DNA from 3 places in the Frigoribacterium sp. CFBP9029 genome. Region 2 is predicted to be linked to each of the others. Evidence: predicted binding sites of a transcription regulator. Region 2 holds the regulator's gene; each other region holds the start of a gene.

The links. The regulator HrcA, encoded in region 2, represses chaperone genes, less so after heat shock. The targets are predictions, from matches to a motif close to TTNGCACTCGNNNNNNNCGAGTGCNAA.
Region 1: the regulator HrcA is predicted to act here: its motif matches at 3,572-3,598, upstream of groES (co-chaperone GroES).
Region 3: the regulator HrcA is predicted to act here: its motif matches at 6,285-6,311, upstream of groL (chaperonin GroEL).

Annotation. Positions count from the first base shown of each region.
Region 1 is NZ_JAXCWB010000003.1:178,683-188,088, forward strand. It holds gene tsaD (tRNA (adenosine(37)-N6)-threonylcarbamoyltransferase complex transferase subunit TsaD) at 1-564, shown strand, start outside; gene SOM11_RS05665 (DUF4190 domain-containing protein) at 657-1,118, shown strand; gene SOM11_RS15070 (pentapeptide repeat-containing protein) at 1,494-2,141, opposite strand; gene SOM11_RS05675 (class I SAM-dependent methyltransferase) at 2,320-3,507, opposite strand; gene groES (co-chaperone GroES) at 3,683-3,979, shown strand; gene rarD (EamA family transporter RarD) at 4,162-5,187, shown strand; gene SOM11_RS05690 (ABC transporter substrate-binding protein) at 5,296-6,633, shown strand; gene SOM11_RS05695 (ABC transporter ATP-binding protein) at 7,082-7,849, opposite strand; gene SOM11_RS05700 (ABC transporter ATP-binding protein) at 7,867-8,919, opposite strand; gene SOM11_RS05705 (branched-chain amino acid ABC transporter permease) at 8,990-9,406, opposite strand, start outside.
Region 2 is NZ_JAXCWB010000007.1:14,399-23,804, reverse strand. It holds gene SOM11_RS10495 (pyridoxal phosphate-dependent aminotransferase) at 1-642, shown strand, start outside; gene lepA (translation elongation factor 4) at 709-2,559, shown strand; gene SOM11_RS10485 (DUF1990 domain-containing protein) at 2,564-3,319, shown strand; gene hemW (radical SAM family heme chaperone HemW) at 3,322-4,548, shown strand; gene SOM11_RS10475 (DUF4870 domain-containing protein) at 4,635-5,108, opposite strand; gene hrcA (heat-inducible transcriptional repressor HrcA) at 5,252-6,274, shown strand; gene dnaJ (molecular chaperone DnaJ) at 6,352-7,467, shown strand; gene SOM11_RS10460 (16S rRNA (uracil(1498)-N(3))-methyltransferase) at 7,470-8,201, shown strand; gene SOM11_RS10455 (histidine triad nucleotide-binding protein) at 8,318-8,719, shown strand; gene SOM11_RS10450 (PhoH family protein) at 8,709-9,406, shown strand, end outside.
Region 3 is NZ_JAXCWB010000003.1:345,977-355,382, forward strand. It holds gene SOM11_RS06365 (hypothetical protein) at 1-123, opposite strand, end outside; gene SOM11_RS06370 (hypothetical protein) at 183-428, shown strand; gene SOM11_RS06375 (family 16 glycosylhydrolase) at 433-2,235, opposite strand; tRNA gene SOM11_RS06380 (tRNA-Thr) at 2,557-2,633, opposite strand; gene SOM11_RS06385 (hypothetical protein) at 2,797-2,979, shown strand; gene SOM11_RS06390 (nitroreductase family protein) at 3,037-3,597, opposite strand; gene msrB (peptide-methionine (R)-S-oxide reductase MsrB) at 3,602-4,024, opposite strand; gene SOM11_RS06400 (DUF2332 domain-containing protein) at 4,137-5,141, shown strand; gene SOM11_RS06405 (DUF3263 domain-containing protein) at 5,217-5,510, shown strand; gene SOM11_RS06410 (LytR C-terminal domain-containing protein) at 5,608-6,177, shown strand; gene groL (chaperonin GroEL) at 6,353-7,972, shown strand; gene SOM11_RS06420 (HAMP domain-containing sensor histidine kinase) at 8,428-9,406, opposite strand, start outside.

The DNA.
Region 1 (9,406 bases), on a different contig from region 2:
GACGACGCCGCCGGTGAGGCCTTCGACAAGGTCGCGCGCCTCCTCGGCCTGCCCTATCCCGGCGGCCCGCAGATCGATCGCGTCGCCGCCGACGGGGACCCGGCCGCGATCCGGTTCCCTCGCGGGCTGACGCTGCCCAAAGACCTCGTCAAGCATCGATACGACTTCTCGTTCTCGGGGCTGAAGACCGCCGTGGCCCGCTGGGTCGAACGCCGACGGGACGAAGGAGGCGCGGTGCCGGTCGCCGACGTCGCCGCATCGTTCCGCGAGGCCGTCGCCGACGTGCTGCTCACCAAGGCGCTGGCCGCCTGCGCCGACCTGGGCGTGCCTCGCCTGCTGCTCGGCGGGGGAGTGGTCGCGAACGCCCGCGTGCGGCAGCTCGCCCTCGAGCGCTGCGAGGCGGCGGGCGTCGAGCTGCGCGTGCCGCCGCTGTCGCTCTGCACCGACAACGGGGCGATGATCGCGGCCCTGGGTGCGCAGCTCGTCGCCCGCGGGCACGCGCCGTCGCCGCTCGACTTCGGCGCCGACTCGACGCTGCCGGTGACGACGGTGCAGGCGGTCTGAGCCGACGGGGCGTGGGGCGTCGGGGCCCTCAGGGCGGAGCGCGGGCGGGTCCGCGTAGGCTCGGGGCCACTCAGACAGAAGGAGACCTCGGCATGACCGACCACGACCCGGCCCGCCAGGGCCCGCAGAACCCCCCGGCGCCTCAGTACCCGCAGTACCCGCAGGGTTCGCAGAGCACGCAGGGGCAGCCCGGCGGCCAGCCGCAGCAGCAGCCGTATCAGCAGAACCCCTATCAGGGGCAGGCCCAGGGGCAGGGCGGCTACGGGCAGGGCGGCTACGGCGGCCAGTCGCCGAAGACCAACGTGCTGGCCATCGTGTCGCTCGTCGCGAGCATCCTGAGCTCGTTCGTCTTCAGCATCGTCGCCATCGTCACGGGCCACATCTCGCTGCGCCAGATCAAGCGGACCGGCGAGCAGGGCAAGGTCATGGCGATCATCGGCCTCGTGCTCGGCTACCTCGGCCTGCTCGGCGCGATCGCCGTCGTCGTGTTCTTCATCGTCGCGATCGCCGCCGGCGGATTCGCGTACGACCAGAGCTACGAGTCCGGGTTCTGATCACTCCGAGTCCACTCATCGACGACGTCGATACCATGACGGGGTCCGCGCTCACCGGCGCGGGCCCCCTCGTGCATCGGGCGCTCGTCCGTCCGTCACGACCGCCGCACCGCACTCGAAAGGGTCCTCATGGCCACCGACGACACGACACCTCCCGGCCCGGTCCCTCCGGCCTCCACCCCCTCGCCCGCGCCGTCGGGGTCCGAGACGTCGGGCTCGTCGGGGGCTGATCGGTCGGGTGCCGAGTCGTCGGGCGCTGATCCCGCGGGCGCGACCGCCGAGGGCGGGGCGGCGTCGCCGTCGCTGCCCCCGACCGCGTACCCCGGGGCTCCGACGCAGCCCGCGCCTCCGACCCAGCCCGCGCCTCCTGCCGGGTCACGACCGGTCGGCGACCCGTTCGTCGCGCCGGGGCAGCAGGCCTCTCCGGTCGGGTCCGCTCCTGCGCCGCAGGGGCCTCCCGGGTCGGCGCCCTACGGTGCCGGTCCGCAGGGGCAGTACGGCCAGTACCAGCAGCCGGGGCAGTACGGACGACCCGGTCCCGGTCAGCAGGCCTCCGACGGACCCCAGCAGCCGTCGGGTGGTCAGCAGTACGGGGCGCCGACACGGCCCGGTCAGTCGCCGTTCGGCGAGCAGCCGGGCGGGGGAGCGCCGTACGGCGCCGCTCCGCAGCAGCCCTATGGTGCGCAGCAGGGCCAGCAGGGCCAGCAGCAGTACGGACGCCCGCAGCCTTACGGCGCTCCGCAGTACGGAGCCCCGCAGAACGGGAGCCCGCAGTACGGCGCCCCGCAGTACGGCGCCCCGCAGAACGGCGCCCCTCAGTACGGAGCCCCGCAGCCCTACGGCTCGCAGTACGCCGCGTACCAGCAGGGTGGCGCGCCCAGGCCCTCGAGTCTGCTGAGCATCCTGTCGATGTCGGGGTCGATCCTCGGCGTGCTGATGTCGCTGGTGCTCTTCGGGTCGGGAGTCCTCTTCTCGATCGCCGGCGTGGTGCTCGGTCATGTGGGGCAGAAGCGCGAACGCCATGCGCGTGGCTTCTGGCTGACGGGTCTCATCACCGGCTACGTGGGCATCGGCCTGTCGCTCCTGATCATCGGCGCCTGGGTGCTGTTCTTCAACGTGCTCTCGGAGATGCCGTCGACCGGCGACGGGTACTACAGCGGCACCTGAGCCGCAGACCCGGCCTCCGTCGTCGTGGCGGGGGTCAGGCGCGTTCGCAGAGCAGCGCCGTGTGCCGCCCGGCGACCCTGGTCAGCACGAGCGTGGCCGACCCCGAACCCTGCAGCGAGAGGCGCTTGCGGAACGTGGCGGGGTCGACGTCGACTCCCCGCTTCTTGATCTCGAGGCGGCCGATGCCCCGCGTCCGCAGCTCGCGCTTGAGGGTCCGCTCGTCGAGGGGGAACGTCTCGATCACCCGGAAGCCCTGGGCGAACGGGGTCTCGATCCGCTGGTCGGTCGTCAGCCAGGCGATGTCGCGGCTGATCATGCGGGCGTCGATCGAGCGGGCCAGGTCGCCGATCAGACGTGCGCGGATCACGGCGCCGTCGGGTTCGTACAGCCATTCGCCGAGGTCGCCCACCTCGACGTCGTCCGAGTCGGCGGGCGCCGTCAGCTCCGCCGCCCCGGAGGCGCTGATCACCAGGGCGGACCGGCCCACCCCGGCCCGTGCGAGCGGTCCGAACCAGACCCCGGCCTCGACCACGTCGCGATCGACCGAGATCCACTGGCACTCGGCGTCGCGGGGCAGGAGGTCGCGGTCGATCCCCGGTCCGAGCTTCACGCCCGTCGGCAGGCGGTCGGCGAAGGCGAACGCGACGTCGAGCGACGGCGACCAGTCGGCGGGGTCGGCGATCCGCTTCGTGGCGCTGTGCCCGCCGGTGCGGCGCGCCGGGTCGAGGAACACCCCCTGCACATCGGTCAGGTCGGTCGTCTCGGCGTCGCCCTGACGGACTCGCGACGACGACCACGGGGACAGGTTGTACGACGCCACGGCGGCGGTCACCTCGTCGCGGTCGACGGCCAGCACGTCGAGGTCGAGGGCCGCGAAGGCCAGGGCGTCGCCGCCGATGCCGCAGCCGAGGTCGGCGACGCTGGTGAGTCCGGCCGAGCGGTAGCGGTCGGCATGGCGGGCGGCGACGCCGAGGCGCGTGGCCTGCTCGAGACCGGCCTCGGTGAAGAGCATGCGACTGGCGAACTCGCCGAACTTCCCCTCCGCCTTGCTGCGGAGGCGCGCCTGGGTCAGCACGGCCGACACGCGCTCGGCGGGGTGGCCCTGCTTCCGCAGCGCGGCGACCGACGACACGACGTCGTCGGAGGCCCGCCACGGGGGGAGGGAGTCGAGCAGCCGCAGCCCCTCGGGAGAGAGGACTTCGAGCAGCTCCGACGCATCCATGTCGTCCAGTCTCACGCATCCGCCGAGGTCCGGGGCCCGGGGTCGACGAGACCGACGCGCATCACTGGCACTCGGATTGACCGAGTGCCAGTGACGCCCTACAGTTGTTTCTGGCACTCGCACGTGGCAAGTGCCAACCCACGTTTTTCGAAGTTCCGAGAAAGTAGAGGCAACCGTGTCGGTCTCCATCAAGCCGCTCGAAGATCGCATCGTCATCCAGCAGGTCGAAGCCGAGCAGACCACGGCTTCCGGCCTTGTGATCCCCGACACCGCGAAAGAGAAGCCCCAAGAGGGCGACGTCGTCGCCGTCGGTCCGGGTCGCATCGACGACAACGGCAACCGTGTGCCGCTCGACGTCGCCGTCGGCGACAAGGTCATCTACAGCAAGTACGGCGGAACCGAGGTCAAGTACGGCGGAGAGGACTTCCTCGTCCTGTCGGCTCGCGACGTCCTCGCCGTCGTCGTCCGCTAGTCGTTCGACACAGCTCCTCGAGAACCCCCGCTTCGGCGGGGGTTCTCGTCGTTGAGGGGGGGCCGCAGGAGGCGCGGGTCGCCTCCTCCACCGGCCGCGCCTCCCGAGAGCGGCGGTCGGACGCGCCACCCTGTCGGAGGTGGACGTGTCGCGGTGTCGGTCGCCCGGCCTACAGTCGTGACGTGACCACCAGCCGCCCCCGCGCCTCCTCGGCTTCCGCCGCCCCGCTCGTCTCCGAGACGCAGGGTGGCGGCTCGCCCGGTGCCGCCGGCGGGGCCGCCCGATCCGGGCTCGCGTTCGCGGTCGGCGCCTACGGTCTCTGGGGCGTCCTGCCCGTGTTCTTCCTGCTGATGTCGCCGTCGGGGCCGTTCGAGATCGTCGCCTGGCGCATCGTCTTCTCCCTCGTGTTCTGCCTCGCGCTGCTCGCAGCGACCAGGGGGTTTCCCGCGTTCGTCCGCCTGCTGCGGCAGCCCCGCCTCGTCGCGACCATGGGGCTCGCCGGCGTGTTCATCGTCGTCAACTGGACGGTCTTCATCACCGCCGCCCTCGCCGGGCACGTCGTCGAGGCCGCTCTGGGGTACTTCATCAACCCGATCGTGACCGTGCTGCTGGCCGTCGTCGTCCTGCGCGAGCGGTTGCGCCCCGCGCAGTGGGCGGCCGTCGCCCTCAGCGGCGTCGCCGTGCTGGTCATCGCGATCGGCACCGGCGACGTGCCGTGGGTGTCGCTCGTGCTCGCGTCCTCGTTCGGTCTCTACGGTCTCGTCAAGAAGCAGGTCGGCGGGCGGGTCGACGCCGTCGGCGGTCTCACGCTCGAGACGATGCTGATGACCCCGGTGGCCGGGGCGGCGCTCGTCGTCATGGCCGTCACGGGGGTCGGCGGCGGGGTCGTCTTCGGCTCCGTCTCGGTCGTCCACACCTTGACCGTGATCAGCTCGGGCGTCGTCACCGCGGTGCCGCTGCTCCTCTTCGCCGCCGCCGCGCGTCGTCTCCCTCTGGCCACGATCGGTCTCACGCAGTACCTCGCACCGGTGCTGCAGCTGATCGTCGGCGTGGTGCTGCTGCACGAAGAGATGCCGGTCACCCGCTGGATCGGCTTCGCGATCGTCTGGGTCGCGCTCATCGTGCTCTCCACCGACGCGGTGCGATCGTCGCGGCGGAATCGCGGTATTGAGCGCAAGTCACGAATTGCTAACGAAACGGTCCAGTGACGACCAGAACACACGCCAGAAACAATCCAGCCCTAGTTTCTACTCAATCGCGAGGACCGTCTGCCTAGTGTCGGTCCGGCTCTCCGCGCTTCACGAAAGGGACTACGGATGATCCGATCCACCAAAGGCCTGAAGGCTCTGGCGCTCGCAGGGGCCGCCTCCGTCTTGCTGGCCGCCTGTTCGTCGACGTCGTCGACTCCGGAGGACGGCGCGTCGTCGTCGCCTTCGGCTTCGCAGAAGGCCGACCCCGCAGCATCGTGCGAGGCTCCCAGCAGCCCCGGACAGGACGCGCTCCGCATCGGCACGATCCTGCCGAACACGGGAACCCTCGCCTACCTCGCTCCGCCCGCCGAGGCCGGCATCGGTCTCGCCGTCGAGGACATCAACGCCGCCGGTGGCGTGCTCGACCAGGACGTCACGGTCGAACCCCGCACCGACTCCGGCGACAGCAACGACCTCACCGTCTCGAGTGCTGCAGCGACGCAGCTCATCGACGCGAAGGTCCCGGTCGCGATCGGCGCCGAGTCGTCCAGCGTCACGCTGAACGTCATCGACCAGCTGACCGCCGCCTGCATCGTCGAGATCTCGCCCGCCAACACGGCGTCCTCGCTCAGCGGCTACTCGTCGTACTACTTCCGCACCGCGCCGCCGGACTCCGTCCAGGGGTCGGCGCTCGGCACCCAGATCGTCAACGACGGTCGCGCCAACGTCGCGTTCCTCGTCTTCAACGACACCTACGGCACCGGTCTCCGCGACTCCGTGCAGGAGTCCGTCGAGGCCTCGGGCGGCACCGTCGTCTACGGCGGCACCGGCGAAGGCCAGGAGTTCCCTCCCGGTCAGACCACCTTCTCGTCCGAGGTGACGGCGGCCCTGGCCACCGACCCCGACGCGATCGTGATCCTCGCGTTCGACGAGACCAAGTCGATCGTCCCCGAGCTCGTCGCCCAGGGTGCGGACATGACCAGCATCTACATGTCCGACGGCAACACGGCCGACTACAGCGAGGACTTCGACCCGGGCACCCTCGAGGGCGCCCAGGGCACCATCCCCGGTGCGTTCCCGTCGTCCGACCTGCAGGAGCGCTTCAACACCTACTACCAGGAGAGCGCGGGCTCGGCGCTGACCGACTACTCGTACGCACAGGAGTCGTACGACGCCACCATGCTCGCCGCGCTCGCCGCGGTGAAAGGCGGCGGAACGGACTCCGGCACCATCCAGGCCAACATGGCCGCGGTGTCGGGTGCTGACGGCGGTACCGAGTGCTCGACCTTCGCCGACTGCAAGACGGCGATCGAGGCCGGCGACGACATCTCCTACACCGGCCCCTCGGGCATCGGAGCATTCGACGACCAGAACGACCCGTCGAGCGCCTTCATCGGCATCTACAAGTTCGACGGCGACAACAAGATCGTCTACCAGACGGCGGTCGAGGGCACGGTCCAGTAACTCGGTCCCCTCTTCTGCGGAGGCCCCGGCGCGTATGCGCCGGGGCCTCCGTCGTGCGTCCGCTCGTCGGCGTCTGATCGAGTGGTCGGAAGATGCTCTTCGTGGCGCAGTGAAGAGCATCTTCCGACCACTCGATCGTGGGGCGGACGCGAGCGGGCGCGTGGGGCGCGTGGCGGGCAGCGGGGAGCGAGCGGGCGCGTGGAACGCGAGGCTCCCCTCGCGAGGAGCGTCCACGGGCGTCGTCCGCACCGCACCTTGGTGGATATCTTCGAGTGGTCAGAAGATGCTCTTCGTGGTGCGGTGAAGAGCATCTTCCGACCACTCGATCGTGGGGCGGGCGCGTGCGGGCGCGTGCGGTGCCCCCGCGCACGAACTCGCCCACCCCGCACGCACGACGGAGGCCCCGCACGACGAGCGTGCGGGGCCTCCAGGCGATGCGGGTGACGCGTCAGTGCGAGTCGTCGACGTCCTTCGCGAGCGTGCCCAGGTAGAGCTCGATCACCTTCGGGTCGTCGGCGAGCTCGCGGCCGGTGCCCGAGTACGCGTTGCGCCCCTGGTCGAGGACGTAGCCGCGGTCGCAGATCTGCAGGCAGCGGCGGGCGTTCTGCTCGACCATGATCACCGAGACGCCGGCCTTGTTGATGCGGCGGGTGCGGATGAACGTCTCGTCCTGGCGCACCGGCGACAGGCCCGCGGACGGCTCGTCGAGCAGCAGCACCTTCGGGTCCATCATGAGCGCGCGCGCCATGGCGACCGACTGCCGTTCACCGCCCGAGAGCGATCCGGCCCGCTGACCGCGACGGTCGGCGAGCACCGGGAACAGGTCGTAGATGTACTCGAGTCGCTCGGCGAACTTCTTGGGGCGCAGGAACATCCCCATCTGCAGGTTCTCCTCGATGGTCAGCGACGGGAACACGTTGTTCGTCTGCGGCACGAAGCCGACGCCGGCCTGCACCAGCTTGTTGGCCTTGAGGTTCGTGATGTCCTCGCCGCCGAGGGTGACGGCGCCCGAGTGGATCTTGACGAGGCCGAACAGCGCCTTCAGCAGGGTCGACTTGCCGGCGCCGTTCGGGCCGATGATGCCGATCAGCTCGCCCGGGTAGCAGACCAGGTCGCAGCCGTTCAGGATGTTGACCCCGGGCAGGTAGCCCGCCACGAGGTCGCTGGCGTTCATGATCGGTTCGATGCCCGCGAACTTCTCGGTTCCCGGGTGCATCTGCGTGGTCGAGGCGCTCATGCCTTCTTGTCTCCGGTCTGCTGGTCGTCCGCCGCGTTGGTGGCGGCGGGGGTCGAGGGGTCGGGTGAGCCGGGCAGGTCGCGTCCGGCGATGCCGCCGCCGGTGGCCGAGGAGGCGCTGGTCGCGTCGTCCGCGCGGGCCGCGTCCTCTGCGGCCACCTCCTGCTCGAGCTCCTCGAGCACCGCGTCCGTCAGCAGCGAGTCGTCGCCCAGGTCGGTGTCGTGATGCGCACCGAGGTAGGCGTCGATCACGGCCTGGTCGTCCATGACGGTGTCGGCGGGGCCCTCGGCCACCACCTTGCCCTCGGCCATCACGATCACCCAGTCCGAGATGTGGCGCACCATGTGCATGTCGTGCTCGACGAAGAGCACCGTGGTGCCCTCGTCGCGCAGGCTCTGGATGTGACCGAGCAGCGACTGCGTCAGGGCCGGGTTCACGCCGGCCATCGGCTCGTCGAGCATGATCATCTCGGGGTCGCTCATGAGGGCGCGGGCCATCTCGAGCAGCTTGCGCTGGCCGCCCGACAGGCTGCCGGCGTAGTCGTCGCGCTTGTCGTCGAGCTTGAACCGCTTCAGCAGATCTTCGGCCTTCGCGGTGATCTCGCGCTCGCGGGCCTTCCAGAGCGGCGGGACGATGCCGACGAAGAAGTTCTCGCCGGGCTGGTCGCGGGCTCCGAGCAGCATGTTCTGCATCACGGTCAGGCGAGACAGCGCCTTCGTCAGCTGGAAGGTGCGCACCATGCCGGCGCGCGCCACCTTGGCGGCGCCGACGTTGCCCATCGGCTTGCCGTCGAAGACCCACTTCGCCGTGCCCTCGCCGCGGTTGAACGCGGTGGGGGCCGACGAGGCCTTGTCGAAGCCGGTCAGCAGGTTGAAGAAGGTCGTCTTGCCGGCCCCGTTCGGGCCGATCAGCGCCGTGATCGCGCCGCGCTGCACCTCCACGTGTCCGACGTCGACGGCGGTCATGCCGCCGAAGCGACGCACGACGTTGTCGACGGTCAGGATGGGGTCGGGCTTCGACGAGCCCGGGGTGCGGTCGACGCCGGTCAGCTTGGCGCGGAGGGCGTCGCGGTCGTAGTCGTAGCCGGCCTTGCGTGCGCGGCCACCGGTCGTGGTTGTCTCAGACACTGAACGACAGCTCCTTCTTGTTACCGAGGATCCCCTGTGGCCTGAAGATGATCAGGCACATGAGGGCGACGCCGACGAGCACGTACGAGAACTGGTCGGCCTGTTGGTTGCTCATGATGCTCGCGGGGATGAAGTCGCCGGCCAGGGTGCGGATCAGCAGTCGCACCACGAAGAACAGGATCGCGCCGAGCACCGGCCCGAACACCGTCGCGGCGCCGCCGAGCAGCAGGGCCGTCCAGATGAAGAAGGTCGTCGAGCGACCGAGCGCGTCGGGCTGCACCGACGAGGGCAGCACGTAGATGATCCCGGCGAGCGAGCCGATCACACCACCGAAGACCAGCGCCTGCATCTTGTACGAGAAGACGTTCTTGCCGAGGCTGCGCACGGCGTCCTCGTCTTCGCGGATGCC
Region 2 (9,406 bases):
CCCTCCAATCCGCTCGGCGTCGTGTACTCGGAAGAGACCCTGGTGCGCCTCCTGGACTTCGCCCGTCGGCACGACCTCTGGGTGATCAGCGACGAGGTCTACGAGTACTTCACCTACGGGTCGAAGCACGTCAGCCTCGCTTCCCTCGATCACGACGACCGCGTCTTCAGCGTCTTCTCGCTGAGCAAGACCTACGCCATGACCGGTGTCCGGGTCGGCTACCTCGTGACCCCGAAGGGGCTGGCCGACACGATGCGGACCGTGCAGGAGGCGCAGATCAGCTGCGTCGCCGAACCCGACCAGCACGCGGCCCTCGCGGCCGTCGTGGGCGATCATCAGCCGGTCGCCGACGCCCGCGACCACTACCGCCAGAACCTCGAGCTCGCGACGTCCCTGCTCGACGAGCGGGGCATCCGCTACCTCGAGCCGACCGGCGCCTTCTACCTCTGGATCGACATGTCGCACGCCTCCGGCGGGGACGTGGCCTCGTGGGCCGAGCGGCTGCTGCTGACCGAACGCGTGGCCGTCGCGCCCGGCAGCGCCTTCGGCCGGAGCGGCGAGGGCTGGATCCGCGTCTGCCTCGCGACGGAGCCCGAGGTGCTCACCCGCGGCCTGTCGAAGCTCCCGGCGCCGATCGCCTAGACCCGGTTTCCCGCCCCGGCGTGGGAGAATCGACGCGCCCCCCGCCCAACACCCCCTGAGGACCGTGTGAGCCCCCTAGCCTCCCGTGCACTGCAACCGGCGTCGACACCGCCCGCGTCGCTCCGCAACTTCTGCATCATCGCCCACATCGACCACGGCAAGTCGACCCTGGCCGACCGCATGCTGGGCATCACCGGCGTCGTCGAAGACCGCGCGATGCGCGCCCAGTACCTCGACCGCATGGACATCGAGCGCGAGCGCGGCATCACGATCAAGAGCCAGGCCGTCCGCATGCCATGGGAGCGCAACGGCGAGACCTTCGCCCTCAACATGATCGACACCCCTGGGCACGTCGACTTCAGCTACGAGGTCAGCCGATCGCTGGCGGCCTGCGAGGGCGCGATCCTGCTCGTCGACGCGGCGCAGGGCATCGAGGCTCAGACGCTTGCGAACCTCTACCTCGCCCTCGAGAACGACCTCGAGATCATCCCCGTCCTGAACAAGATCGACCTCCCCGCCGCCGACCCCGAGAAGTACGCGGCCGAGCTGGCCGGTCTGATCGGCGGTGACCCCGACGACGTCCTGCGGGTCAGCGGCAAGACGGGCATGGGCGTCGAAGAGCTGCTCGACCGCGTCGTCGACCGCATCCCGTCGCCGACGGGCGACTTCGACGCCTCGCCCCGCGCCATGATCTTCGACTCGGTCTACGACAGCTACCGCGGGGTCGTGACCTACATCCGCATGATCGACGGCACGCTGAACCCGCGCGAGAAGGTCCAGATGATGTCGACGAAGTCGACGCACGAGATCCTCGAGATCGGGGTGTCGTCGCCCGAGCCCACGCCGAGTCAGGGGCTCTCCGTCGGAGAGGTCGGCTACCTCATCACCGGCGTCAAAGACGTGCGGCTCTCGAAGGTGGGCGACACCGTCACGACGGCGGCGAAGCCCGCGACGGAGGCGCTGGCCGGCTACGTCGAGCCCCTCCCGATGGTCTACTCGGGCCTCTACCCGATCGACGGCAGCGACTACCCCGACCTCCGCGAGGCGCTCGACAAGCTGAAGCTGTCGGACGCGGCGCTGGTCTACGAACCCGAGACGTCCGTCGCGCTCGGCTTCGGCTTCCGCTGCGGGTTCCTGGGGCTGCTGCACCTCGAGATCATCACCGAGCGCCTCGAGCGCGAGTTCGGCCTCGACCTCATCACCACGGCCCCGAGCGTCGTCTACGAGGTCATGACCGACGACAAGAAGACCATCACCGTGACGAACCCGAGCGAGTTCCCCGGGGGCAAGATCGCGAGCGTCAGCGAGCCCATGGTGAAGGCCGCGATCCTGGCGCCGAAAGACTACGTCGGCGTCATCATGGAGCTCTGCCAGCAGCGCCGCGGCAATCTGCTCGGCATGGAGTACCTCGGCGAAGACCGGGTCGAGATCCGCTACTCGATCCCGCTCGGCGAGATCGTGTTCGACTTCTTCGACAGCCTCAAGTCGAAGACGGCCGGCTACGCGAGCCTCGACTACGAGCCCATCGGCGACCAGGAGGCGGACCTCGTCAAGGTCGACATCCTGCTGCAGGGCGAGACGGTCGACGCCTTCAGCGCGATCGTGCACCGCGACAAGGCGTACGCCTACGGGGTGCTGATGACCGGGCGCCTCCGCGAGCTGATCCCCCGTCAGCAGTTCGAGGTCCCCATCCAGGCCGCTATCGGAGCGCGCATCATCGCGCGCGAGAGCATTCGCGCCATGCGGAAGGACGTCCTCGCGAAGTGCTACGGAGGCGACATCTCACGAAAGCGCAAGCTGCTCGAGAAGCAGAAGGAGGGCAAGAAGCGCATGAAGACCATCGGTCGTGTCGAGGTGCCGCAGGAGGCGTTCATCGCCGCCCTCTCGGGTGACACCGAGAAGAAAGACAAGAAGTAGTCGCATGAGACGCGCGACGTACACCGAGACCCGTACGACGTACGGCGAGGTCGGGGCCACGCAGGCCCCCGACCTGATGCAGTACCCGCCGACGGGCTTCACACCCGCCGAGTACCGCACCCGCGTCGGTCACGGCGATGCCCGGTTCGAGGCGGCCTGGATCGCGACGATGACCTGGCAGATCCAGCGCCGCAGCGGCATCGAGGTCCGGGTCGACGCCGTCCCGCCCCTCGAGGAGGGCGGCTACACGCCCGTCACCTTCGACGAGAACGGCGCACCCGTCGACCCGGCGCACTGGTCGCGCTCGCCCGACGAGGCGCGCTTCGCCCCCGACGGCACGCCCCTGCTCACGGCCGGGACGACTGCGACGCTCACCATCGAGGCCTACGGGCGCAAGGTGGAGGCACCGGTCCGGGTGGTCTACGTGATCGACGAGCCCACGCGCAAGGGCTTCGCCTACGGCACCCTCGACGGGCACCCCGAGAGCGGGGAGGAGTCGTGGATCGTCGATCAGACCGACGACGGCTCGGTCTGGCTCTCGATCCGGTCGTTCTCGCGTCCGTCGTCGCTCCGCTGGAAGCTCGTCGAGCCGTTCATGAAGCGCACCCAGGCCCTCTACACGCGTCGCTACCTCCGGGCGCTGTCGATCAACGAGCCCGGTCCCGAGCCCGAGACGGACCTCGACGCCGCGGCGATCACGGCGGCCGAGTCGCCCGAGACCGCCCCCGAAGACCCGACCCTCCGTCGGCTGGACGACTGAGGGTGCCGAGCACCCTCCCGCTCGGCGACCCCGCGCCCGTCGACGGCGGTCTCCCGTCGTCCGTCGTCGCCGGGGCCGACCAGCGCAAGTTCGGCGTCTACCTGCACGTCCCGTTCTGCCGTGTCCGCTGCGGCTACTGCGACTTCAACACGTACACCGGCGACGAGCTGCGCGGCGCCAAGCGCGACGACTACGCCGGGCAGGCCGTCGCCGAGGTCGCGCTCGGCGGTCGCGTCCTCGCCGAGGCCGGACTGCCGGTTCGACCCGCGTCGACCGTCTTCTTCGGCGGCGGCACGCCGACGATGCTGCCGCAGTCCGATCTGGCCGAGATGCTGCACGCCGTCGTCGACACCTGGGGTCTCGTCGACGGCGCCGAGGTGACCACCGAGGCGAACCCCGACAGCGTCGACGCCGACTACCTCCGGGCGCTCAAGGCGTCCGGCTTCACCCGGGTCAGCTTCGGCATGCAGTCGGCCGTGCCGAGCGTGCTGGCGACCCTCGAGCGCACCCACGACCCCGAGCGCATCCCGCTCGTCGTCGAGTGGGCTCGCGAGGCGGGCCTCGACGTCAGCCTCGACCTGATCTACGGCACCCCCGGCGAGACGCTCGACGACTGGAAGCGCTCCCTCGACGTCGCGATCGCGCAGCAGCCCGATCACCTCTCGGCGTACGCGCTCATCGTCGAGGACGGCACGAAGCTGGCCCGCCAGATCCGCCGCGGCGAGGTCGCGACGCCGGACGACGACCTCGCGGCCGACATGTACGAGGTGGCCGACGACCGCCTCGCGGCCGACGGCTACGACTGGTACGAGGTGAGCAACTGGTCGCGCGGGGTCGACCACCGCTCGCGGCACAATCTCGCCTACTGGCAGGGCCACGACTGGTGGGGGATCGGCCCGGGCGCGCACAGCCACGTCGGGGGAGTCCGCTGGTGGAACGTCAAGCACCCGGCGGCCTACCAGCAGCGCATGGCGGCCGAGCAGTCGCCGGGCGCCGGTCGCGAGACGCTCGACGACGAGACGCGTCGGGTCGAGAGGGTCCTCCTCGGCGTCCGGATCCGCGAGGGGCTGCCGGTGTCCGAACTCGACGACGACGGTCGTCAGGCCGTCGCCGGGCTCATCGCCGACGGCTGGGTCGAGGGTCGCCCCGCCCTCCAGGGGCGTGTCGTGCTGACCCGCGAGGGCCGCCTCATGGCCGACGCGGTCGTCCGCCGACTCCTGCCGTCGTAGAGCCGGCCCCGCGACCGTCGCGAGCTCCGCAGACGACGAAGGGCGCGCCTCCTTCAGGAGGTGCGCCCTTCATTCGGTGCCGTGCGTCAGTTCTTGATGAACTCGAACGTCAGCGGGTACTTGTAGTACTGGCCGCGGTTGGCGGCGACGGCGGCGATGATCGAGAAGATCACGATGACGACGCCGGCGGCGAAGCCGGTGATGGCCCCGATGATGATGACGCTGAGCAGACCCGACGCGACCAGCACGATGGCCATGGTGATCTGGAAGTTCAGGGCGGCACGGGTGTGCTCGCGGATGAACGGGCCGCGGTCCTTCAAGACGAGGTAGCCCACCAGCGCGGGGACGATCCAGAACAGGATGCCGCCGAGGTGGATCAGCGTCGCCCAGAGCTTCTCGTCCTCCGGACGCATCGGCGGGATGGACGGCTGCCCCTGGTGACCGTAGGGCGGCTGGCCGTTCGGCTGCTGGCTGTAGGGCGGCTGGCCGTTCGGCTGCTGGCCGAAGGGCTGCTGGCCCGCGCGGGGGTCGTTCGGTTGCGAAGGAGGCATGTCGGTCATGGCCTCACCCTAGGGCAGACCACCCCGCGGGCAGTAGGGAGCTCCGGATGCCGAGTGCGCCGCGTGTAGGTCGCGTGGCGCACGTGACGTAGGATTGGCAGTCTGGTACGGCGAGTGCCAGACAGTCGGAAGAGAGGTGCGTCGTGGTCTCGGAACGCGGACTCGAAGTCCTCCGTGTCATCGTGCACGACTACGTCGCCTCCCGTGAGCCCGTCGGCTCGAAGTCGATCGTCGAGCGGCACCAGTTCGGCGTGTCGGCCGCGACGATCCGCAACGACATGGCCCTCCTCGAAGAGGAGGAGCTGATCACGGCGCCTCACACGTCGTCGGGTCGGGTCCCGACCGACAAGGGCTACCGTCTCTTCGTCAACGAGCTGGCCGATCTGCGTCCGCTCACCTCGGCGCAGCGTCAGGCCATCGAGACCTTCCTCGGCGACTCGACCGATCTCGACGAGGTCCTCGGGCGGACGGTCCGACTCCTCTCGCAGCTGACCAACCAGGTCGCGCTGGTGCAGTACCCCTCGTTCTCGCGCGCACGCGTGCGGCACATCGAGCTGGTCAGTCTCGGCGAGACGCGGGTGATGACCGTCCTCATCACCGACAGCGGCCAGGTCGAGCAGCGCCTGATCGATCTGCCCACGCCCGTCGACGAGGTGTTCCTCTCCGAGCTGCGGGCGTCGGTCAACGCCGTCGTCGGGGGCGCCGCGCTCAGCGACGCCGCCCGATCGCTCAGCGACCTGCCGGAGCGCTTCCGGCCCGACCTCGCCGCCATCGTGCGGCGCGTCGTCGCGAGCCTCGTCGAACAGCTGGCCGCGGGGCGCCAGGACCGTCTCGTCATGTCGGGCGCGGCGAATCTCGTCCGTACCGGCGACGACTTCAGCGGCAACCTCTATCCTGTGCTCGAGGCCATCGAAGAACAGGTCGCGCTGCTCCGGCTCTTCGGCGAGATGCAACTCGACGCCGTCGACGTGGTGGCCAGCATCGGGCGCGAGAACGCCTCGTTCGGGCTCGCGCAGACCTCGGTCCTGGCGAGCGGCTACACCTCGTCGGGCAGCGAGATCGCCCGCATCGGCGTGCTCGGCCCCCTGCGGATGGACTACTCGTCGAACATGGCGGCCGTCCGCGCGGTGGCCCGCTACCTGTCGTCGACGCTCGCCGAGCGCTGAGACCCGACCCGCGCCTCCTCGGCCTCCCCTTCTTCCCCCCAACTTCCAGCTACGACACCAAGAGGTAGACGAAACAAGTGGCAGATCATTACGACGTGCTCGGAGTCGACCGGTCGGCGACGCCCGAAGAGATCAAGAAGGCGTACCGCAGACTCGCCCGCGAGCTGCACCCCGACGTGAACCCGAGCGCCGACGCTTCCGAGCGCTTCAAAGACGTGACCCACGCCTACGACGTCCTGAGCGACCCCCAGCAGCGCGAGCGCTACGACCTCGGCCCGCAGGCCGGGTTCGGCGGCGGGGGCGGCGGCGGCGCGGCGGGCTTCGGCGACATCTTCGACGCGTTCTTCGGCGGCGGGGGCGGCGGTCAGCGGCAGGGCCCGCGATCGCGGCGCGAGCGCGGTCAGGACGCGCTGCTGCGCCTCGAGGTCGAGCTCGACGACATCGTCTTCGGCACGCAGCGCGACATCGAGGTCGACACGGCCGTGCTCTGCGAGACCTGCAACGGCTCGTGCTGCGCGCCCGGCACCTCGCCGCAGACCTGCGACATCTGCAACGGATCGGGTCAGATCCAGCGCACCGTCCGCTCGCTGCTCGGCAACGTCATGACGTCGAGCCCCTGCGGCACCTGCCGCGGCTACGGCACGGTCATCCCCAACCCCTGCGCCACCTGCCAGGGGCAGGGTCGCGTCCGTGCCCGCCGCACCATCCCGATCGACATCCCCGCGGGCGTCGACACGGGGCTCCGACTGCAGCTGCCCGGCCAGGGCGAGGTCGGTCAGGCCGGCGGTCCGAACGGAGACCTCTACCTCGAGGTCAAGGTGAAGCACCACGACACCTACAGCCGCGACGGCGACGACCTGCTGGCGACGCTCGAGGTGCAGATGGCCGACGCGATCCTCGGCACGTCGACGACGCTGTCCGGCATCGACGGCGAGGTCGAGCTCGAGATCAAGCCCGGCACCCAGAGCGCCGACATCATCACCATCCGCGACCGCGGCATCACCAAGCTGCGCGGCACCGGCCGGGGCGACCTGAAGATCGGCGTCCAGGTGGTGACCCCGACCAAGCTCAGCCATAAAGAGCGCGAGCTCATCGAGAAGTTCGCGTCGGGTCGCCGCGGTCAGGGGCCCGAGCTGTCGCAGTTCCAGCAGGGGCTCTTCGGCAAGCTGCGCGACCGGTTCCTGAACTTCTGATCGTGGCGCACTCGTACCTCGTCGAGTCGCTCGACGACGCGTCGGTCGGCGGCGACGTCGTCCTGACCGGCGCGGAGGCGCGGCACGCGGTGACCGTCAGCCGCCTGCGGGTCGGCGACCCGCTGCGGGTCGGCAACGGTCGAGGGCTCGTCGCCGAGGGGATCGTGCAGGAGGCGCGGGCCGACCTCGTCGTCATGCTCACCGAGTCCGTCGCGCACCACCCGCGCCCCGTGGTGACGCTCGGTCTCGTGCAGGCCCTCGCCAAGGGGGACCGCGACGAGCTCGCCGTCCAGGCGGCGACGGAGCTCGGGGTCGACGAGGTCGTGCCCTGGGCGGCGGCGCGCAGCGTCTCGCGCTGGGAGGGCCCCAAGATCGAGAAGGGGCTGACCCGGTGGCGCGCCATCACCCGCGAGGCCACCAAGCAGGCCGTCCGCGCCTGGGGCCCCGAGGTCGGCGGCCTCGCCACGACGAAGGCGATCGCGGCCCGGGCCGGCGGCGCGCGGGTGCTCGTGCTCGAGCCGAGCGCCGAGGTCGCGCTCTCCGCGGTCGACCTGACCGGCGCCTCCTCGGTGCTGGTGGTCGTCGGGCCCGAGGGCGGGATCTCGCCCGACGAGCTCGAGACGCTCGCGGCCGCGGGGGCGACCCCGGTGCGGCTGGGCGACTCCGTGCTGCGCACGTCGACGGCCGGGCCGGCGGCGATCGCCGTGCTCAGCGTTCGGCTCGGGCGCTGGTAGGCCTGCGGCCGCCCGTGGCCGTGCCTGCGGCTGCGGCCAGGACCGTGGCCGTGCCTGCGGCTGCGGCCGTCCCCTCGACCGGCGAAGTGTCGGGGGTCGCCGGTACGATGGCGTCCATGTCCGATCAGCAGAACCCCGACGCCGAGCCGAGCGTCTTCAGCCGCATCGTCTCGCGTGAGATCCCCGCAGACATCGTCTTCGAGAACGACCGGCTCATCGCCTTCCGAGACATCCAGCCCCAGGCGCCGGTGCACCTCCTGGTCGTCCCCAAGACGTCGTCGTACCGAGACGTCGTCGAGCTCGCTGCGGGCGATCCCGCCCTTCTCGCCGAGCTCGTCTCGACCGCGTCCGCCCTCGCCGCCGACCCGGCGGTGTTCCATGACGCCGAGGGTCGGCGGTTCGACGGCTCGTCGTTCCGACTGATCTTCAACACCGGCGAGTCCGCCGGCCAGACCGTTTTCCATGTCCACGCCCACGTCCTGGGCGGCCCCCTCCAGGAAGGCACCCTTGCCCACTAGCGACACTCGCCCCTCCGAGCCCCGCGGCGACGACGCCGCCGACATCGTCCGCGTCGACATGCAGGTCGACGGCGTGGCCATGGTGCAGCTGCTCGGTCCGCAAGACCGCCTGCTCAAGACCGTCGAGAAGCAGTACCCCGACGTGCGCGTGCTCGTCCGAGGCAACGAGGTCGTGCTCGAGGGCCCCGCGGACCCGGTCCGCCGTGCGCGCGGCCTGGTCGACGAGCTCGTGGCCATGGTGCGCGGCGGGCACGATCTCGCCCCCGCCGAGGTCGAGACCTCCGCGCGGGTGCTCGACGCCGGTCAGAGCACGCCCTCCGCCATGTTCGGCGACCCCATCGTGTCGGGCAAGGGCAAGCCGATCCGCGCCAAGACCCCCGGTCAGCGCGAGTACGTCGACGCGATCGACGAGCACACGATCACGTTCGGCATCGGTCCGGCCGGCACCGGCAAGACCTACCTGGCGATGGCGAAGGCGGTGCAGGCCCTGCAGCGCCGCGAGGTGCAGCGCATCATCCTCACCCGGCCGGCCGTCGAGGCGGGCGAGCGGCTCGGGTTCCTCCCCGGCACGCTCACCGACAAGATCGACCCGTACCTCCGGCCGCTCTACGACGCCCTGAACGAGATGATGGACCCTGAGATCGTGCCCAAGCTGCTCGCAGCGGGCACCGTCGAGGTGGCTCCGCT
Region 3 (9,406 bases), on a different contig from region 2:
GACGATGCTCGCGACGACGATCAGGGCGCAGACGACGGTGACGACGGGCAGCACGCGACCACCCTGCTTGGTCAGCAGCCAGTTCGGTACGTCGGGGTCGACCCGGACCGTCTTCTCACGCATCCCACAAGGGTAGTCTCGCGCGCCTCCTGGGGTCCCGCGCCCCGGGGTAGCCTCGACGCATGAGCACCCCGCGCCGACCCTTCTGGATCCTGACCAAGACGGGCAGCGTCCTCCCTCCCGTCCTCGAGGCGGCGCTCGGCGTCTTCGGCCTCGTCGTCCAGATCGCCACGCTGACGTCGGGTCGCCCGGTCGAGCCGGTGGCCTACGTGGTGCTGGTCGTCGCCCTGCTGCTCATCGCGCAGGGCGTCGCCGACCTCGTCTGGTGGTCGCGGGACGGCCGCCGGGACGCCGCACGTCAGGGCTGAGTCCTCAGCGGCGGACGACCAGAGCTGCCGACCACCGAGCCGCCGGCGAGTACCCGGCCTTCGAGCCCGTCGACTTGACGCGGATCTCGTGACCGACGTCCGACGCCCTGGTGCGGTACGTCAGGCCCGTGGCGCCGGCGATCGCCTTGCCGTCGCGCGTCCACTGCAGCGTCACTGCGGTGCCCGCGGTCCAGGTGCCCTTCTTGGCGGTGAGCGTGCTGCCGGCCTTCGCCGAACCCGAGATGGCGGGGGCCGGGGCGGTGAGCCGCAACGGGACGACCGTCGCCGCCTTCGAGGTGCGGGCGACCGCGGTGTGCCCCGGCTTGGTGCCGGTGACGACGACCGTCAGCGCTCGGTTCGCGTCGGAGGCCGTGGGCACGTAGGTCGGCGCCGTGGCCCGTGAGATCGACTTGCCGTCGCTCTTCCACTGGTACGAGAACGACGTGCCCGCCGTCCAGGTGCCGGTCTTCGTGCCCATCTTGCCGCCGACCTTCGGCGTCCCCGTCACCGCGGGGGTCGCACTCGCCAGAGGAGCGGGCGTGACGGCCACGGCCGCCGAGGTCTTCGACGCCGTCGTGTATCCGGTCTTCCTGCCCGTCACGACGAGGGTGATCTTCTTGCCGGCGTCCGCCGCGGTCGTGACGTAGCTCGCTCGTGCGGCCCCGGCGATGGCCGTGCCGTTGCGCAGCCACTGGTGGGTCAGCGCGGTGCCGCTCGTCCAGGTGCCGGTCTGGGCGGTGAGCGTCGCGCCCACGGTGGTCTTGCCGACGATCTTCGGCACGGGGGCGGTCAGGGTCTTCAGCGCCGGGGCAGGAGCCGGAGCCGGAGCGGGAGCAGGGGCCGGGGCAGGAGCGGGAGCAGGAGCAGGAGCCGGAGCGGGAGCCGGGGCCGGAGCAGGCGTCGGGGTCGGCGTCGGTCGGGCCGGTGCGGTCGGCACGCTGACGGTGGCGGGGCTGCCGGGCGTGTACGCGTACTGGCTGACCCAGTCGATCTGGAGGTGGCCGTCGACCTTCGCGTCCGGCTTCGTGCCGTTGGTCGCGGTCTGCAGCACCCAGTGCATGGGCGTCTTGGGGATGTTCGTCGTGGTCGACGCCACGACGATGCCGTCGAGCAGGTAGCTGATTTTCTTCGGCGTCCAGTCGATCGTGTATGTGTGCCAGTCGGTGTACGACGTGTGCGTGTCGACGGCCAGGTCGTTGTTCCACGGCGTGCCGAGCTGGTGGTTGAAGGCCTTGGTCGAGCCGTCCAGGCTGCCTTCGGGGAAGTTGATCTCGCCGTTCGCCCAGGTCTCGGCGTCGTCCCAGAGGAGGAACGCGGTGCCGTAGCCGGGCAGGGCGTCGGCCTTCATCCGGATGCTGTAGCGCCCGTAGGTCTGGCCCCCCCACTGGCCGTTCATCAGGGGCACGGGTGCGGCGGCCCGCGGCACGCCGTCGGAGCCGGTGTGCAGGTGCATGTCGAGCAGCCCGTCGCGCACGGAGAGGATGTCGGACTCGTAGCGACCGATCTGCCAGGTGTCGCCGAAGCCGTCGTAGCTCATCCACTGCTTCGCGTACGGACCGGGGAACTCGCCCTGGGCGATGGGGGTCGTGAAGTCGTCCTTGAAGTTCTGCGTCCACCCCGCGAGGTTCCCGTTCAGCAGGGTCTTCGAGGCGGCCGCCGCGTCCGTGGCCGTCTTGCCCGCGATGATCGAACCGGTGGCGGCCGAGGCGCTCTGCGTGCCCGTCGCGACGAGAGCCGTCGCGAGGAGTGCGCCGGCGATCATCGTGGCGCCGATCGGCAGCGATCGTGAGTATGTCCGTGTGACCATGTCGCGGTGTGCCTTCCTTGGGATTTCGGAAGGGCGAGCGGGTGCATCGGGGGGTGGATCTGGCGCGACCCATCGATCGCTCGATGGGGTACAGCGCCCCGCGGTTCTTCGGGTTCCTCGGGGCGCGTCCAGTGTGCGCTCGGGGGACGGATGCCGTCATCCCCAAGACGGGTCGCCCTCGTTGGGGGGAGCGACAGGGCGTCTGTCCTCCTCCCTGTACCCCTTTCGGCGCGAGGCGTCTCGGATTCCCCGGTGAAGGGCCCCGGATGGAGGCGCGGCGGACGACGGAAGGCCCCGATCGCGGACGATCGGGGCCTTCGATGGAGCCGCCTGTCGGATTCGAACCGACGACCTTCGCTTTACAAGAGCACTGCGCTACCGGACTGCGCCAAGGCGGCTGACTCCACCACCCTACAAGCCCGGCGGCGAGGTCGGGAGCGACCCGGGATGGGCGCACGCCGTGCATCTTCCCGCCCGCGATTGGCGCAGGAGCGGTCATCAGTGGTGAAGTAGGGGGAGACGGCGTCGGCCGTCGCCCGGCCCGGATCACGAGGAGCCCCCATGACCAACATCCTGACCGCCATCGGTTCGATCGTGCTGCTGCTGATCAGCTTCGCGCTGTTCGCCTACTCGTTCGGGTCGGGCGAGCCGAACGCGATCATCTTCTTCGCCGGCATCGTCGCCATGACCGGCTCGTTCTGGCTGCCGATCACGTTCGTGGGCACCAGCCAGAAGACCTGGTGACCTCCTAGGGTCGCAGACCACGAGACCCCGGTGCCTCGGCACCGGGGTCTCGTCGTGTCACGGGCGGGGCGGGCCGCTCAGATGCCGATCGACCTCGACGCGCTTGCGCGGCTTGTCGGCGTCGCGCGGCCGATCGCGACCCCCGACGTAGAGCCAGCCCAGCAGCTTCTCGTCGCCCGTCAGACCGTGCGCCGCCTGGACCTCGGGGGCCCGGGTGTGCGTGCCGGATCGCCAGAAGACGCCCCAGCCCTCGTCGTCGAGCACGAGCGACAGCAGGTGGGCGACACCCGAGGCGACGCTCTCCTGCTCCCATTCGGGCACCTTGCGACTGGGCTTCGGCGACGAGACCACCGCGACGACCAGCGGTGCCCGCAGCGACTTCTGCTCGAGCTTCTCGGCGTCCTTGCCCACGGCGCCGTCGGCCGCCGCCAGCGACCGGCCGATCAGTCGGCGGTCGTCGCCCCTCAGCTCGATGAGCCGCCAAGGGCGCATCGACGAGTGGTCGGCGACGGTCGCCGCCGCCTCGACGGCTGCGACGAGCTGCTCGTGATCGGGGGCGTCGTCGGTGACCTTCGACCGCGATCGACGCCGGGCGGCCGCAGCCGCGACGGTGCTCACCGGGTCACTCGGCGGTGGAGGAGGCGTCGTCGCCCTCGCGGAAGCTGAGCGAGACGGAGTTCATGCAGTAGCGGTCGCCGGTCGGCGTGCCGAAGCCGTCGGGGAAGACGTGGCCCAGGTGCGAACCGCAGTTCGCGCACCGCACCTCGGTGCGGGTCATGCCGAGGCTGTCGTCGTCGATCAGCTGCACGGCCTCGGGGTTCACCGACTCGTAGAAGCTCGGCCAGCCGCAGTTGCTGTCGAACTTGGTGCCGCTCTTGAACAGCTCGGCGTTGCAGGCGGCGCAGGCGTAGACGCCGGCGCGGCTCTCGTCGAGCAGCTCGCCCGTCCACGGGCGCTCGGTCGCGGCCTCGCGCAGCACGGCGTACTGCTCGGGGCCGAGTTCTGCTCGCCACTGCTCTTCGGACTTCTCGACCTTGTACGACACGGGTGACTCCTCAGTTCTCGGGACTCCCCATTCAACACGGTCCCCCCGACAGTCATTCCAGGGCGGCACCGGCGCCGGCCCGTCGCAGTCCCGGCCTCCCTAGAATCACGACATGCTCCTCGCCGACCGGTTCCGCAGCCACGCCGACGCGTCCGCCCGCGAGCAGTCCCCTCTGTACGCCGAGTGGTCGCTCGGCATCGCCGACGACCCCGACGTGCTCGCGCTGATCGAGAGGTCTCCGGAGGCGCGGCGCCAGCCCGCCCTCGTGCTCGCCGTGTCGCGCTGGCTGGGCGCCCCCCTCGCACCGTGGCCGCGCCTCCGGGAGTGGATGCTCGCCCACCCCGACGCCCTCCTCGCCGAGCTCGCCCGTCGGACGACCCAGGTCAACGACGTCCGCCGCCTCGGGCCGGTGTCGCTCGCGCTGGCCAGGCTCGAGGGCCCGGTGGCCCTGCTCGAGGTCGGCGCCTCGGCGGGGCTCTGCCTGTTCCCCGACCGGTACGCGTTCCGGGCCGACCTCCGCGGCGCGGGCCGCGACGAGCAGGCGCGCTGGGGCGCGGCCGACAGCGACGTCGTCGTCGAGCTCGACGTCGACCTCGGAGACTCCCCGCTGCCGCACGACGAGTGGCCTCGCCGGGTCGTGCTGCCCGAGATCGTCTGGCGGGCCGGTCTCGACCTCGAGCCCGTCGACGTCACCGACCCCGCGGCGGTCTCGTGGCTCGAGACGTCGCTGCCGCCCGGGCCGTCGGAGCGGGTGGATCTGCTGCGGCGGGCCGTCGCGATCGCCCGGAGCGCGCCTCCTCGGCTCGTCCGCGGCGACGCCGTCGACGGGCTGGCCGCCCTGGCCGCGACCGCCCCGTCGGACGCGCGGCTCGTCGTGGTCTCGACCGGCACGCTCGTCTACCTGCCCGGTCGCCGGCGCCAGGCCTTCGTCGACGCCGTGCGCGCCCTCGGCGCCACCTGGGTGTCGTACGAGCGGCGCGACCTGCTGCACGACGTCGTGGTGGAGGTGCCGGAGGGCGTCGCGCCGGGCGACGGGTTCGCCGCGCTCGCCCTCGACGGCCGGGCCCTCGCCGTCGGTGACGCTCACGGCACGCGAGTGCGACTGCTCCCCTCCTGACCCGGCGGGAGGGCTGCGCCTGAGGCGGCCCGGAGGTGGCCGCCCGTAGGATGACGACGATCGAGAGGGCGGGTGATGGGCGACAGCGGTGCGACTGGCGACGACGGGACGGTCATCGGGCTCTCCGAGCGCGACCGCGCGATCCTCGACCTCGAGCAGTCCACCACGGGGTCCCCGCGCCAGAAGGAGGCCGTGATCCGACGCGATCTCGGTCTCTCGACGGCCCGGTACCAGCAGCTGCTCAACTCGCTCATAGACCGACCGGCTGCACTGGCCTACGCGCCGATGCTCGTGGGGCGTCTGCTCCGACTCCGCGACGCTCGCTCGCTCGCCCGCACGACCCGATCGTTCGGGCCGCCGACCCGCTGACCCGCCGACCCGCCGCCCCGCTGCACGCCGCCCCGCCGACAGAGCGCCCGACGCCCGCCGAACCGACGCCCGCCGACCCAGAGAAGACCGACAGCACATGCCGAAGTTCCCCCGCGACCGTTTCGACGACCTGCCCGCCGATCTGCAGAGGGTCGGCGCGCACCGGTCCACCCCGAGGCGGGGCCGTGGGCTGGTCGTCTTCGCCTGGGCCGCTCTCGCGACGGGCGTGCTGGTGGGCGGCGGTGTCGTCGCCCTGGGCGTGCTGAACGACAGCATCCAGTTCGACGCCCCCACGACGACCGCCACCGAGACGGCCGAGGCGGAGGCGCCCGACGACACCGCCTCCGCGACGCCGACGGAGGCTCCCGTGACCGACCCCGCCGACGTCGACCCCTCCGTCACGATCGCGGTGCTGAACGGGACGTCGACCGCGGGTCTCGCGACCGCCGCCTCCGCCGACCTCGAGGCCGCCGGGTACACCGTCGCCACCCAGGGCAACGCGGGCGACACCTCGGCCACGACCTCGACCGTCTACTACGCCGACGCCGCCGACGAAGGGGTCGCCCTCGGGCTCGCCCAGACGCTCGGCGTCACGGCGACGGCCGTCAGCTCGGCGTTCCCGAACGCGTCGGTGACCGTCGTGCTCGGCGCCGACTACACGCCCTGAGGGCGACCGGGCCGAGGAGGCGCGGGTCGCGATCACCGCGCACCGCACCTCCTCGGATCGCCCGCGACGTCACTTGCACTCTCACCGGGCGAGTGCCAGAATCGTCACTGGCACTCGCGACACGTGAGTGCCAAAGCTTCTGCTTCATGACGTCCGGGAGGGACGAAAAACACACATGGCTAAGATCATTGCTTTTGACGAAGAGGCCCGTCGTGGCCTCGAGCGTGGCCTGAACATCCTGGCCGACGCGGTTAAGGTCACGCTCGGCCCGCGTGGTCGCAACGTCGTGCTCGAGAAGAAGTGGGGCGCCCCCACCATCACGAACGACGGCGTGTCCATCGCGAAGGAGATCGAGCTCGACGACCCGTTCGAGAAGATCGGTGCGGAGCTCGTCAAGGAGGTCGCGAAGAAGACCGACGACGTCGCCGGCGACGGAACCACCACCGCCACCGTGCTCGCTCAGGCGCTCGTCCGTGAGGGCCTCCGCAACGTCGCCGCAGGCGCCGACCCCATCTCGCTGAAGCGCGGCATCGAGAAGGCCGCTGCGGCCGTCTCGGCTCAGCTGCTCGCCGACGCGAAGGACATCGAGACCAAGGAGCAGATCGCGGCCACGGCCTCGATCTCCGCCGCTGACCCCACCATCGGCGCGCTGATCGCCGAGGCGATCGACAAGGTCGGCAAGGAGGGCGTCGTCACCGTCGAGGAGTCCAACACCTTCGGCACCGAGCTCGAGCTCACCGAGGGCATGCGCTTCGACAAGGGCTACCTGTCGCAGTACTTCGTCACCGACCCCGAGCGCCAGGAGGCCGTCTTCGAAGACGCCTACGTGCTCATCGTCAACTCGAAGATCTCGAACATCAAGGATCTCCTCCCCATCGTCGACAAGGTGATCCAGAGCGGCAAGCAGCTGCTCATCATCGCCGAGGACGTCGACGGCGAAGCGCTGGCGACCCTGGTCGTCAACAAGATCCGCGGCATCTTCAAGTCGGTCGCCGTCAAGGCCCCCGGCTTCGGCGACCGTCGCAAGGCCCAGCTGCAGGACATCGCGATCCTCACCGGTGGTCAGGTCATCGCCGAAGAGGTCGGCCTCAAGCTCGAGAACGCGACGCTCGACCTCCTCGGTCGTGCCCGCAAGGTCGTCATCACCAAAGACGAGACGACCATCGTCGAGGGTGCCGGCGACCCCGAGCAGATCGCGGGTCGCGTGCGTCAGATCCGCAGCGAGATCGAGGCGACCGACAGCGACTACGACCGTGAGAAGCTCCAGGAGCGTCTCGCGAAGCTGGCCGGCGGCGTCGCCGTCATCAAGGCCGGCGCTGCGACCGAGGTCGAGCTCAAAGAGCGCAAGCACCGCATCGAAGACGCCGTGCGCAACGCCAAGGCCGCCGTCGAAGAGGGCATCGTCGCCGGTGGTGGCGTCGCTCTCATCCAGGCCGGCAAGACCGCTCTGGCCGAGCTGCAGCTCGAGGGCGACGAGGCGACGGGTGCGAACATCGTCCGTGTCGCCATCGACGCTCCGTTGAAGCAGATCGCCTTCAACGCGGGCATGGAGCCCGGCGTCGTGGCCGACAAGGTCCGCGGCCTGCCCATCGGTCACGGCCTCAACGCCGCGACCGGCGAGTACGTCGACATGATCGCCGCCGGCATCATCGACCCCGCCAAGGTCACGCGCTCGGCGCTGCAGAACGCAGCCTCGATCGCCGGTCTGTTCCTCACGACCGAGGCCGTCGTCGCCGAGAAGCCCGAGAAGAACCCGGCCCCGGCCGGCGACCCCACGGGTGGCATGGACTTCTAGTCCGCACCGCTTCACCGCACCACGCACAAGGGCGGCTCTCCTCCGGGAGGGCCGCCCTTCGGCGTGTGCGCCGCGACACCCCGCCCGAAGCCGCGTAGCACCCCGAAACCCGCGCGGCACCCCGCCCGACGCCGCGCAGCATCCCGAGACCCGCGCGGCACCCCGAGACCCGCGCGGCACCCCGAGACCCGCGCGGCACCCCGCCCGAAGCCGCGTAGCACCCCGAAACCCGCGTAGCACCCCGAGACCTGCGCAGCACCCCGCCCGACGCCGCGCAGCACCCCGAAAGCCGCGCAGCACCCCGAGACCCGCGCGGCACCCCGCCCGAAGCCGCGTAGCACCCCGAAACCCGCGTAGCACCCCGAGATATGCGGGTGTTGCGCGGGTTTCGGGGTGTGGGGTGCGACGGCGGGCGCCGCGGGCCGCGGGCGGCGGGCCGCCGGCGCCGCGGGCGGCTAGGCGGGCTGCGGGCCGGCCGCGGGGGCGGTGGTGACAGCGGCGTCGGCGGGCATCAGGGGCAGGGCCACCTGGAACGTGGCGCCGCCGCCGGGGGTGTCGCGCACGTCGACGCTGCCGCCGTGCGCCGCGACGATGCCCGAGACGATCGCGAGTCCCAGCCCGCTGCCCCCGGTGTCGCGGGTGCGGGACGAGTCGGCTCGCCAGAACCGCTGGAAGATCTTCTCGCGGATCTGCGGCGGGATGCCCTCGCCGTGGTCGACGATCGCGAACGTCGCGACGCCGCGACCCGGGTCCGACTGCACCACGATCTCGATCGGGCTGTCGTGCTCGGTGAAGCGCATGGCGTTGCCCATCAGGTTGGTGATCACCTGACGGATCTTGTTCTCCTCGCCGATGACGATGGCGTGCGCCTCGTCGAGGGGTGTCTGCTCCACGGGCACGACGGCCGCGCTGCCGTCCGCGTTGCGGCCGCCGCGGGCACGCAGGCTCCGGAGGCGCGCGAGGGTGGCCCCCGCGAACGTCGCCGGTGCGCCGCCCGCCGCCGCCGACCCCGGCGCGACGGGCGTCACCGGGCCGGTCATCCGGCTCTCGACCGGGGCGCCGGGCGCCGCGTCGACCGCGGGCTCGGCCGCCTCGCCGTCATCCGCCGGGGTGGCCGTCGGCACGACCGGGTCGAGCACGAGCACCTCGATGTCGCGGTCGGGGTTCGAGGCCATCGTGTCGAGGGCGGAGTCGCGGGCGAGCTGCACGAGGTCGACCGGGCCGAGCTCGAGCGGCTTCGACTCGTCGAGACGAGCGAGCTGCAGCAGGTCCTGGACGAGCACCCCCATCCGGATGGCCTCTTTCTCGATCCGCTCCATCGCCTGGGCGACGTCCTCCTCTTTCGTGAGGGCGCCCATGCGGTACAGCTCGGCGTAGCCGCGCAGACTGACGAGCGGGGTGCGGAGCTCGTGGCTCGCGTCGCCGACGAAGCGC